Regions from separate parts of the Streptomyces sp. NPDC048018 genome, predicted to be linked through region 2. Evidence: riboswitches for the same ligand, from Rfam matches in the RefSeq annotation. Region 2 holds a riboswitch; the other holds the start of a gene.

Region 1 (4,131 bases), on a different contig from region 2:
GGCGACGGCGGCACCGGGACGGTACTTGCCGGTGAGGAAGCCGGCCGCGAGACCGTAGTACGGCACGGCCGCGAGACCGCCCTGCTCGGCGGTGTCGAGGAGCGGGCCCTCGTACGTGTCGCGGGAGACCAGGTTGTAGTGCGGCTGGAGGGCGACGTAACGGGCGAGGCCCTCCGCCTCGGCGAAGTCGAGCGAGGCGCGCAGCCGCTCCGGGGAGATGTTGGAGGCGGCGACGGCTCGGACCTTGCCGTCCTTCACCAGCTGGTCGAGGGCGGTCACGATCTCCTCGACCGGCACGGACTCGTCGTCGAAGTGCGTGTAGTACAGGTCGATGTAGTCGGTGCCGAGGCGGCGCAGCGACTCCTCGGCCGCGGCCTTGATGTTCGTGGCACCCAGGCCCTTGTAGCGGGAGTGGGCGCCGACCTTGGTGGCGACGACGACGTCGGAGCGGTTGCCGCGGGAGGCGAGCCAGCGGCCGATGACGGTCTCGGACTCACCGCCCTCGTTGCCCTCGGCCCACTGCGAGTAGACGTCGGCGGTGTCGACGAAGTTGCCGCCCGCGGCGGCGTAGGCGTCGAGGACGGCGAAGGACTGCGCCTCGTCGGCGGTCCAGCCGAAGACGTTGCCACCGAGGGAGAGCGGGAAGACGTGCAGGTCGGAACGGCCAAGACGGCGAAGAGAAGTCATGGGGTGGTCAACGGTCCGCACCGTCGGGCCTATTCCTGGCCACCGGGACCCGCGGGACGGGTCCCGCGGGGACGGACGTCAGATGCTCAGGCCCTTGGAGCGGAGCCAGCCCGCCGGGTCGATGCCGTCGCCGGACGGGGTGTGGACCTCCAGGTGGAGGTGCGGGCCGGTGACGTTGCCGGTGGCGCCGACGCGGCCGATGGTCTCGCCGGTGCCGACGGACTGGCCGACGCCGACCGTCATCGAGGACAGATGGCAGTACCAGATCTCGGTGCCGTCCTCGAGCTCCAGGACGATGCGGTAGCCGTACGCGCCGGACCAGCCGGCCGACTTCACGGTGGCGCCGTGGACGGCCTTGACCGGGGTGCCGGTGGGAGCAGCGAAGTCCAGGCCGGTGTGGTAGCCGGAGGACCACATCGAGCCGGCCTCGCCGTAGGTCGAGGTGATCGTGTAGGAGGAGGTGGGCAGCGAGAAGCCGGCGGCCAGCTTGGCCAGGCGCTCCGCCTCCGCCTTGCGCGCGGCCTCCTCGGCGGCCTTCTTCTCGGCCTCGGCGGCCGCCTTCTCCGCCGCGTCCGCCTTGGCCGCGGCCTCCGCGGCGGCCTTCTCGGCGGCCTCCTTCTCCGCCGCCGCCTTCTCCGCGGCGTCGGCGGCGGCCTGCTGCTGCTCGGCCTGCTGGAGGATGCGGGCGCGCAGGGTCTCGCCGGCGTCGGCCTGCGTCCGGGTCTGTGCGCCGGTGCCGGAGGCCGTGGCGTCGGTGGTGGTGTAGGTGAGCGCGGTGAGCGGCTGGGTGGTGTTGCCGACCGCGCCGCCCGTGTCGCTCTTGTCGTGGCCGATCAGCTCGCCGACGCCGGGGAGCTCGGAGGCGTCGGGCAGGTCGACGTCCGGCAGGGCTATGGAGACCGGGGGCTTCTGCTGGGCGGTGGCCAGGCCGCCGGCACCGACAGCGGCGATGACGCCGACGCCGAGGACGGTGGAGGAGCGGGCGAAGTTGGAGCGCTGCTTGACGACGCGGTGCCGTCCGCCGGACCGGCGGTCCCGCAGGGAGTCCTCCGTCGGGTTCCATTCCTCGCCGCCCGCGGCGCCCGCCGCACCGGCGGAGTCGAAGTAGTCGAAGGGGGCTTGAGGAGCGGGGGTGTCGGACGCCACGGAGGCGCTCTCCTTTCCTTCCTTTCGCCTACCGGGTTAGCTGACGGGTTCGGAGCAGGAAGGTCTCCTACGGGCGTGCCGCATGGGTGCGGTGGGGCCCGATTCACCCCAAGTGGTGGTTCCCCGGTTCCCTTGCGGGATTCGGCGCGTGCGCACGGTGCCGCCTCTTGCGGCGGCTGGGACGACCGCGCTGCGTTATCGAACGTTAATAGACCCGGCCACTCGATTCCAAGCCGTCCCTCTTGATCATTCACTGAATTAGGAGGGAATCGCCCGACTTGAGCTCCACTCAGATACGCGCCGGTAACGAGCCCCGTTTCTGACGTTACGTCAATGGTTATCGGAGGGACACCCTGCGACTACGAGCGGTCACCGAGCCCCCGGATCCCCCGCCGGCACGACCGGCATCGTCCGCCGCCGCTCCGGCTGACCGGCCGCCGGACGGCTCACCGCGAGCAGCGCCATGTCGTCCGTCGCGCCCCCGCCGGTGTGCCGGCGCACGTCCGCCACGAGCGCGTCGAGCAGTTCCTCCGGCCCCGGGAAGAGCCGCCCCGCGAGCCGCTCCCCCGGGTCGTAGAAGACCCCGTCCGCGTCCCGCGCCTCCGAGAGCCCGTCCGTGTAGAACAGCAGCGTCGAGCCCGGCGGATAGGACGCCTCGTCGGCCCGGTCCGGCCACGCGGCGAGCTCCCCCATCCCCAGCGGCAGCGCGGCATCGCTCGGCCGCAGCAGCTCGACCCCGCCGTCCTCGCGCAGCAGGAGCGGCTCGGGGTGGCCGCGGTTGACCACCCGTACGACCCGGTCGCCGCCCGGGATCTCGGCGAGCACGGCGGTCGTGAAGCCCTCGAAGGCGTCGAGACCGTCCCGCCGGGTGCCCTCCCGGGCCAGGGCCCGCTCCAGGCGCGCGGCCACCCCCTCCAGCGTCCCCTCCTGCTCCGCCGCCTCCCGGAAGGCGCCCAGCACCACGGCCACCGCCTCCACCGCGTCGAGCCCCTTGCCCCGGACGTCCCCGACCACGAGCCGCACCCCGTGCGGGGTTTCCTGCACCGCGAACAGGTCGCCGCCGATGAACGCGTCGGCCTGAGCCGCCTCGTAACGGGCCGCGATCTGCAGCCCGCCGATCCGGCCGGCGGGCGCCGGGAGCACCGCCCGCTGCGCCGTCTCCGCGATCACCCGCGCCGACGCGAGCCGTTCGCCGCTCCTGCGCACCACCCGGTTGATCAGCAGCGCGAGCGCCGAGACGGTGACCACCGTCAGCGTCTCGGTCAGCGACGGGATCTGGTCGGCCGTCCCGTTGTAGAAGTGCAGGCCGATGCTGGCGAGGACGGCGGCGATGCCCGTGAGCAGCGTGGTCAGGGTGGAGAAGAAGGGCGCGGCGATCAGCGGCGCCGCCGAGAACAGCGGCGACGCCGTGTACGCGGCGGGGGTCGACAGGTCGAAGACGACCCCGCCCACGATGATCAGCGGGGGGAGCGCGCGCAGGAAGCGCCGTGCGCCGCGGTAGGGGCGGCCCGCGCCCTCACCGCCCGCCACGCCGTCCGCCGCTGCTCGCCCCACCTGTGCTCTCCTGCCCGGTCCGTCCACGGCGGCGGACCGTACCGCGCCCGTCCCAGCGTGCCGTCAGGCCCGGGGGCCCGGCGACTCCTCCTCGGCCGGTTGGCGTACCGCGAGCCGCCCGCCCCGGGCCAGCGCCGCCATGGCCGCCGCGCACCCGAGACCCACCGCGCACAGCACCAGCCAGGGCGTCGCCGACCAGCCGGTCAGGTCGAGCAGGGCGCCGGTGCCCAGGTTCCCGAGCGTGATGCCGATCCCGCAGACCGTGTTGTAGAGCCCGTAGTGGGTGGCGACCCAGCGGCCCCCGGCCAGGGCGACGACCGTGTCCATCTCGTACGGGTAGAGCACCGCGTTCGCGACCGCCAGGACCGCCGCGCACAGCAACAGCCCCACCAGGGACCGCCCGAGCGCGGCCGGCACCAGGAACGCCGCCCCCATCAGGGCGAGCCCGAGCACCAGACACCGCTCCCGGGAGAGCCGCGCCCGGCACCACGCGGTGATCCGCAGCTGCCCGGCGAGCGCCACCAGCGCCGAGACCACGAACAGGGCCGTGGTCGCCGCCGTGCCGTCCGCGGCGAGCGGCAGCGCCAGATAGACCTGGAAGGACAGCACGTACGAGCCGGTCATCGCGAGCGAGAACAGCCAGAAGACCCGGTGGGCGAGCACCGTGCGGAACTGCCCGCCGGTCCGCCCGCCGTCCCCGGCCGCCTCCGCGGACCGCCCCGCGGGCAGATGCCGCAGCTGTAC
Region 2 (4,131 bases):
ATCGGGTCCGTCGTCGCCGCCGACCTCGTGGCGCCGGAGAAGAAGGCCTCCGCGATCTCCCTGATGTTCATGGGCCTCACCGTCGCCAACATCGTCGGCGTCCCCGGCGGCACGTACGTCGGCCAGGCGATCGGCTGGCGCGTCACGTTCCTGCTCGTCGCCGCGCTCGGCGTCCTCGGCCTCCTCGGCGTGGCGCGCCTCGTGCCCGGGACGGGACGGCCGCCGGCCGCGAACGTCCGCGCCGAGTTCGCCGCCTTCCGGAACGTACAGGTCTGGCTGGCCATGGCGATGACCGTCCTCGGCTACGGCGGCGTCTTCGCGGCCGTCACCTACATCACGCCGATGATGACCGAGGTCGCCGGCTACACCGAGGGCGCCGTCACCTGGCTGCTCGTCCTCTTCGGCGTCGGCATGTTCCTGGGCAACCTGCTGGGCGGGAAGTTCGCCGACCGGGCCCTGATGCCCATGCTCTTCGTCGCGCTGGGCTCCCTCTCCGCCGCCCTGTTCCTGTTCACCGCGACGGCCCACGACAAGGTCCTCGCGGCGGTCACGCTGACCCTCGTCGGCGCACTCGGCTTCGCGACCGTCCCGCCGCTGCAGAAGTGGGTCCTCGACCAGGCCTCCGCCGCGCCGACGCTCGCCTCCGCCGCCAACATCGGCGCCTTCAACCTCGGCAACGCCCTGGCCGCCTGGCTCGGCGGCGTGGTCATCGCCAGAGGTCTCGGCTACACCTCCCCCAACTGGGTCGGCGGCCTCCTCGCCGCGTCCGCCCTGCTGCTGGCCTTCCTCGCCGCGTTCCTCGACCGGCGCACCCGCCGCTCCCGGATCGTCGCCGGCTCCGCGGAGTCCGTGACCGCGGCGACCGTCCCGGACGCCCGGCAGGTCCCCGCCGGCCTCGGCCGCTGACCGTCCCCCGCACGCCCCGCCCGCACTCCCGCACCACAGATCCAAGGAACGTCATGACCCCCTCCGTCCCCACCGTCACCCTCAACAACGGCGCGGAGATGCCCCGCCTCGGCTTCGGCGTCTTCCAGGTGCCGGACGAGGAGACGACCGCCGCCGTCGCCGCCGCGCTGGAGGCCGGCTACCGCTCGATCGACACCGCGGCGGTCTACGGCAACGAGGCCGGCGTCGGCAAGGCGCTCGCGGACTCGGGCCTCGCGCGTGACGAACTGTTCGTCACCACGAAGCTCTGGAACGCCGACCAGGGCCACGACACCACCCTCAGGGCCTTCGACGCGAGCCTCGCCAAGCTCGGCCTCGACCACGTGGACCTCTACCTCGTCCACTGGCCGGCCCCGGCCCGCGACCTCTACCTCGACAGCTGGAAGGCCATCGAGCAGCTCGTCGCCGAGGGCCGCGTACGCACGGCGGGCGTCTCCAACTTCCGCCCCGCGCACCTGAACCGGCTCCTGGACCACAGCGACCTCGTCCCGGCCGTCAACCAGATCGAGCTCCACCCCGGACTGCAGCAGCGCGAGCTCCGCGAGCTGCACGCCCGCCACTCGATCGTCACCGAGGCCTGGAGCCCGCTCGCCCAGGGCGCGGTCCTGAGGGAGCCGGCGCTGCGGGAGATCGCCGCCCGGTACGGCCGGAGCACCGCCCAGGTCGTGCTGCGCTGGCACCTCCAGCTCGGCAACGTCGTGATCCCCAAGTCCGTCACCCCGGCGCGCATCCGCGAGAACATCGACGTGTTCGACTTCGCCCTCTCCGCGGACGAGATGACGGCCGTCGCCACGCTCGACCGGGGGCTGCGCACCGGCCCCGACCCGGACACCCTGAACTGAGAACGGAACGACGGAGCTCCCGCACCCGGCCGAGGCGGCCGGGTGCGGGAGCACGTCCACGCGCGTCCGCGGGCGTCAGTAGGCGCCGAAGACGTTGTCGATGGAGCCGTAGCGGTCGGCCGCGTAGTTGCAGGCCGCCGCGATGTTGGCGACCGGGTCGTACGGGTCGTTGGCCGTGCCCTCGACGTGGTAGGCCTGGAAGGTCGGGTCGATCACCTGCAGCAGACCCTTGGAGGGGGTGCCGGCGACGGCGTTGGAGTCCCAGTTGTTGATGGCCAGCGGGTTGCCCGACGACTCGCGCATGATGTTGCGGTGAATGCCGTCGTAGCTGCCGGGGATGCCCTTCGCGGCCATGATGTCGAGCGCCTCACGGATCCATCCGTCGAGGTTGTCCGGGTACGAGGTCGCCTTCGCCGGGGCCACGGCCTGTACCACGGCACCCGCGCTCGCGGCGCTCGCCGTCGCCGGGGTCCGGGCCGCCGCGGGCTTCACGCCCGACAGGGCCGCGCCCCGCGCGTCGACGGTCAGCCGCATGCCGGGGCGGATGAGGGCCGGGTCGGCACCGACGGCGGTCCGGTTGTCCTGGTAGACCTTCTTCCAGCCGCCCTTTACCGCGTACTTCCGGGCGATCTTGGAAAGGGAGTCACCCGCGACGACCGAATACCGCACGGTTCCGGGAGCCTTCGTCACCTGCGCGACACGGGCCGTCGCCTTTTCGACTGCGACGGTGTGTACCGCCTGCGGAGTGACCGCCCCGGCGGTCGTCGCGCCGGCCAGCGGCAGGGCCAGGGCGGCGCTGCCGGTGATGCCGACGGCGGCGATGCCACGGGTGAGCGGGAACTTCTTGGAACGGCGGTGCTTGGCGTGTCCACGCATGGCGGGGTCCTCTCCTCCGCCTGCGAGGTGAGCTGTCGGGTTCGGGCAGGAGATGCCCGGCCGTGCCTGAGGCACGGCTTCACCCCGAGCCGCTCCCGGAGTCCGGGGGCGGCGGAGAACCTGGGTCCCCCGCTCCTGCCTGAAGTGGTCGTGTATGCGGTACCCGGGCGGTGGCAGGATTCGGCGTTTCCGTCCGGTTGCCGGGTGACCGTAAGCGAATTCTTCCGGCGAAAACAAGACGGGAATTCATCAAAGCAAATGGATCATTCGGGGAAAGGGAAAGGATCATTCCCCCTCTTTCACCATCACCGCGCCAACGACTCCCCCGGGACTCGGATCTGACGTCACGACAGGATTCTCCCGGCTGGAAAGGCCGTGACCCACATCACGCACTCCCGCCTTTGCGCGCTTCGGGCACAGAAAAGCTCCAATGCCGGAATTCCTTGAGCATTCCGGCATTGGAGCTCAATAGCGGGACATCTACCTCTTTGTCCGAATGGGTACGTTACGGGTCACCGGGCCGGCTCGCGGCCCGGCTCCTCGTCCTGCTGCAGTGCCGCCTCCCCCTCGGTGTCGAGGTGCGGGAGGATGCGGTCCAGCCAGCGCGGGGTCCACCAGGCACGGGCGCCCAGCAGGGTCATCACGGCGGGGACGAGCAGCAGCCGGACGATGGTGGCGTCGATGAGGACGCTGACCGCGAGGCCCAGGCCGAGCATCTTGATCACGATGTTGTCGGACACGATGAAGGCGGCGAAGACGCTCACCATGATCAGCGCGGCGCAGGTGATGACCCTCGCGGTGATCTCCAGGGCATGGGCGACGCTCGCCTCGGCGTCGCCGGTGCGCAGCCACGCCTCGCGCACCCGGGACAGCAGGAAGATCTCGTAGTCCATGCTCAGGCCGAAGACGATGGCGAACATCATCATCGGCACATAGCTCTCGATGGGCACCTTGCCGGAGACACCGAGGGAGGGGCCGCCCCAGCCCCACTGGAACACGGCCACGACGACGCCGTAGGACGCGGCGATCGACAGCACGTTGAGGACGGCGGCCTTGACCGCCACGAGGAGCCCGCGGAACACGGTCAGGATGACCAGGAAGGCGAGCGCGACCACCACCGCGATGATGAGCGGCAGCCGGCTGGAGACGATGTCGAGGAAGTCGACCTGGGCGGCCGTGGTGCCGGTGACGTAGGTCTTCGCGTCCGTACCGGCCACCGCCTGCGGCAGCACGTCGTCCACCAGGTGGTTGGTGAGCTCGGTGGTCTTCTCGTCCTGCGGCGAGGCGACCGAGTAGGCGGTGCCGATCAGGACGTCACCGTCGGGGGTGGGCTTCAGCGCGGTGACCGTGGCCGCGTCGGGCACGTTGGCGAGCGCCTGCTGGAGCTTGCTCGCGAGCGCCGAGCGATCGGAGGCCGGGACCGAGGTCTGGTCCACCACGACGGTCAGCGGCCCGTTGGCGCCCGGAC

The links. A riboswitch is a leader RNA that binds a small molecule or an ion and turns the genes downstream of it on or off. The one in region 2 is predicted to bind cyclic di-AMP.
Region 1: another riboswitch for cyclic di-AMP. It lies ahead of ACGF1Z_RS23250 (M23 family metallopeptidase); the one in region 2 lies ahead of ACGF1Z_RS02600 (transglycosylase SLT domain-containing protein).

The regions. Positions count from the first base shown of each region.
Region 1 covers NZ_JBIDBK010000005.1:711,052-715,182, reverse strand. Annotated here, with positions in the region: gene ACGF1Z_RS23255 (aldo/keto reductase) at 1-687, opposite strand, end outside; gene ACGF1Z_RS23250 (M23 family metallopeptidase) at 766-1,833, opposite strand; cyclic di-AMP (ydaO/yuaA leader) riboswitch at 1,845-1,990, opposite strand; gene ACGF1Z_RS23245 (PP2C family protein-serine/threonine phosphatase) at 2,203-3,387, opposite strand; gene ACGF1Z_RS23240 (MFS transporter) at 3,451-4,131, opposite strand, start outside.
Region 2 covers NZ_JBIDBK010000001.1:568,059-572,189, forward strand. Annotated here, with positions in the region: gene ACGF1Z_RS02590 (MFS transporter) at 1-906, shown strand, start outside; gene ACGF1Z_RS02595 (aldo/keto reductase) at 960-1,787, shown strand; gene ACGF1Z_RS02600 (transglycosylase SLT domain-containing protein) at 1,863-2,663, opposite strand; cyclic di-AMP (ydaO/yuaA leader) riboswitch at 2,668-2,824, opposite strand; gene ACGF1Z_RS02605 (MMPL family transporter) at 3,176-4,131, opposite strand, start outside.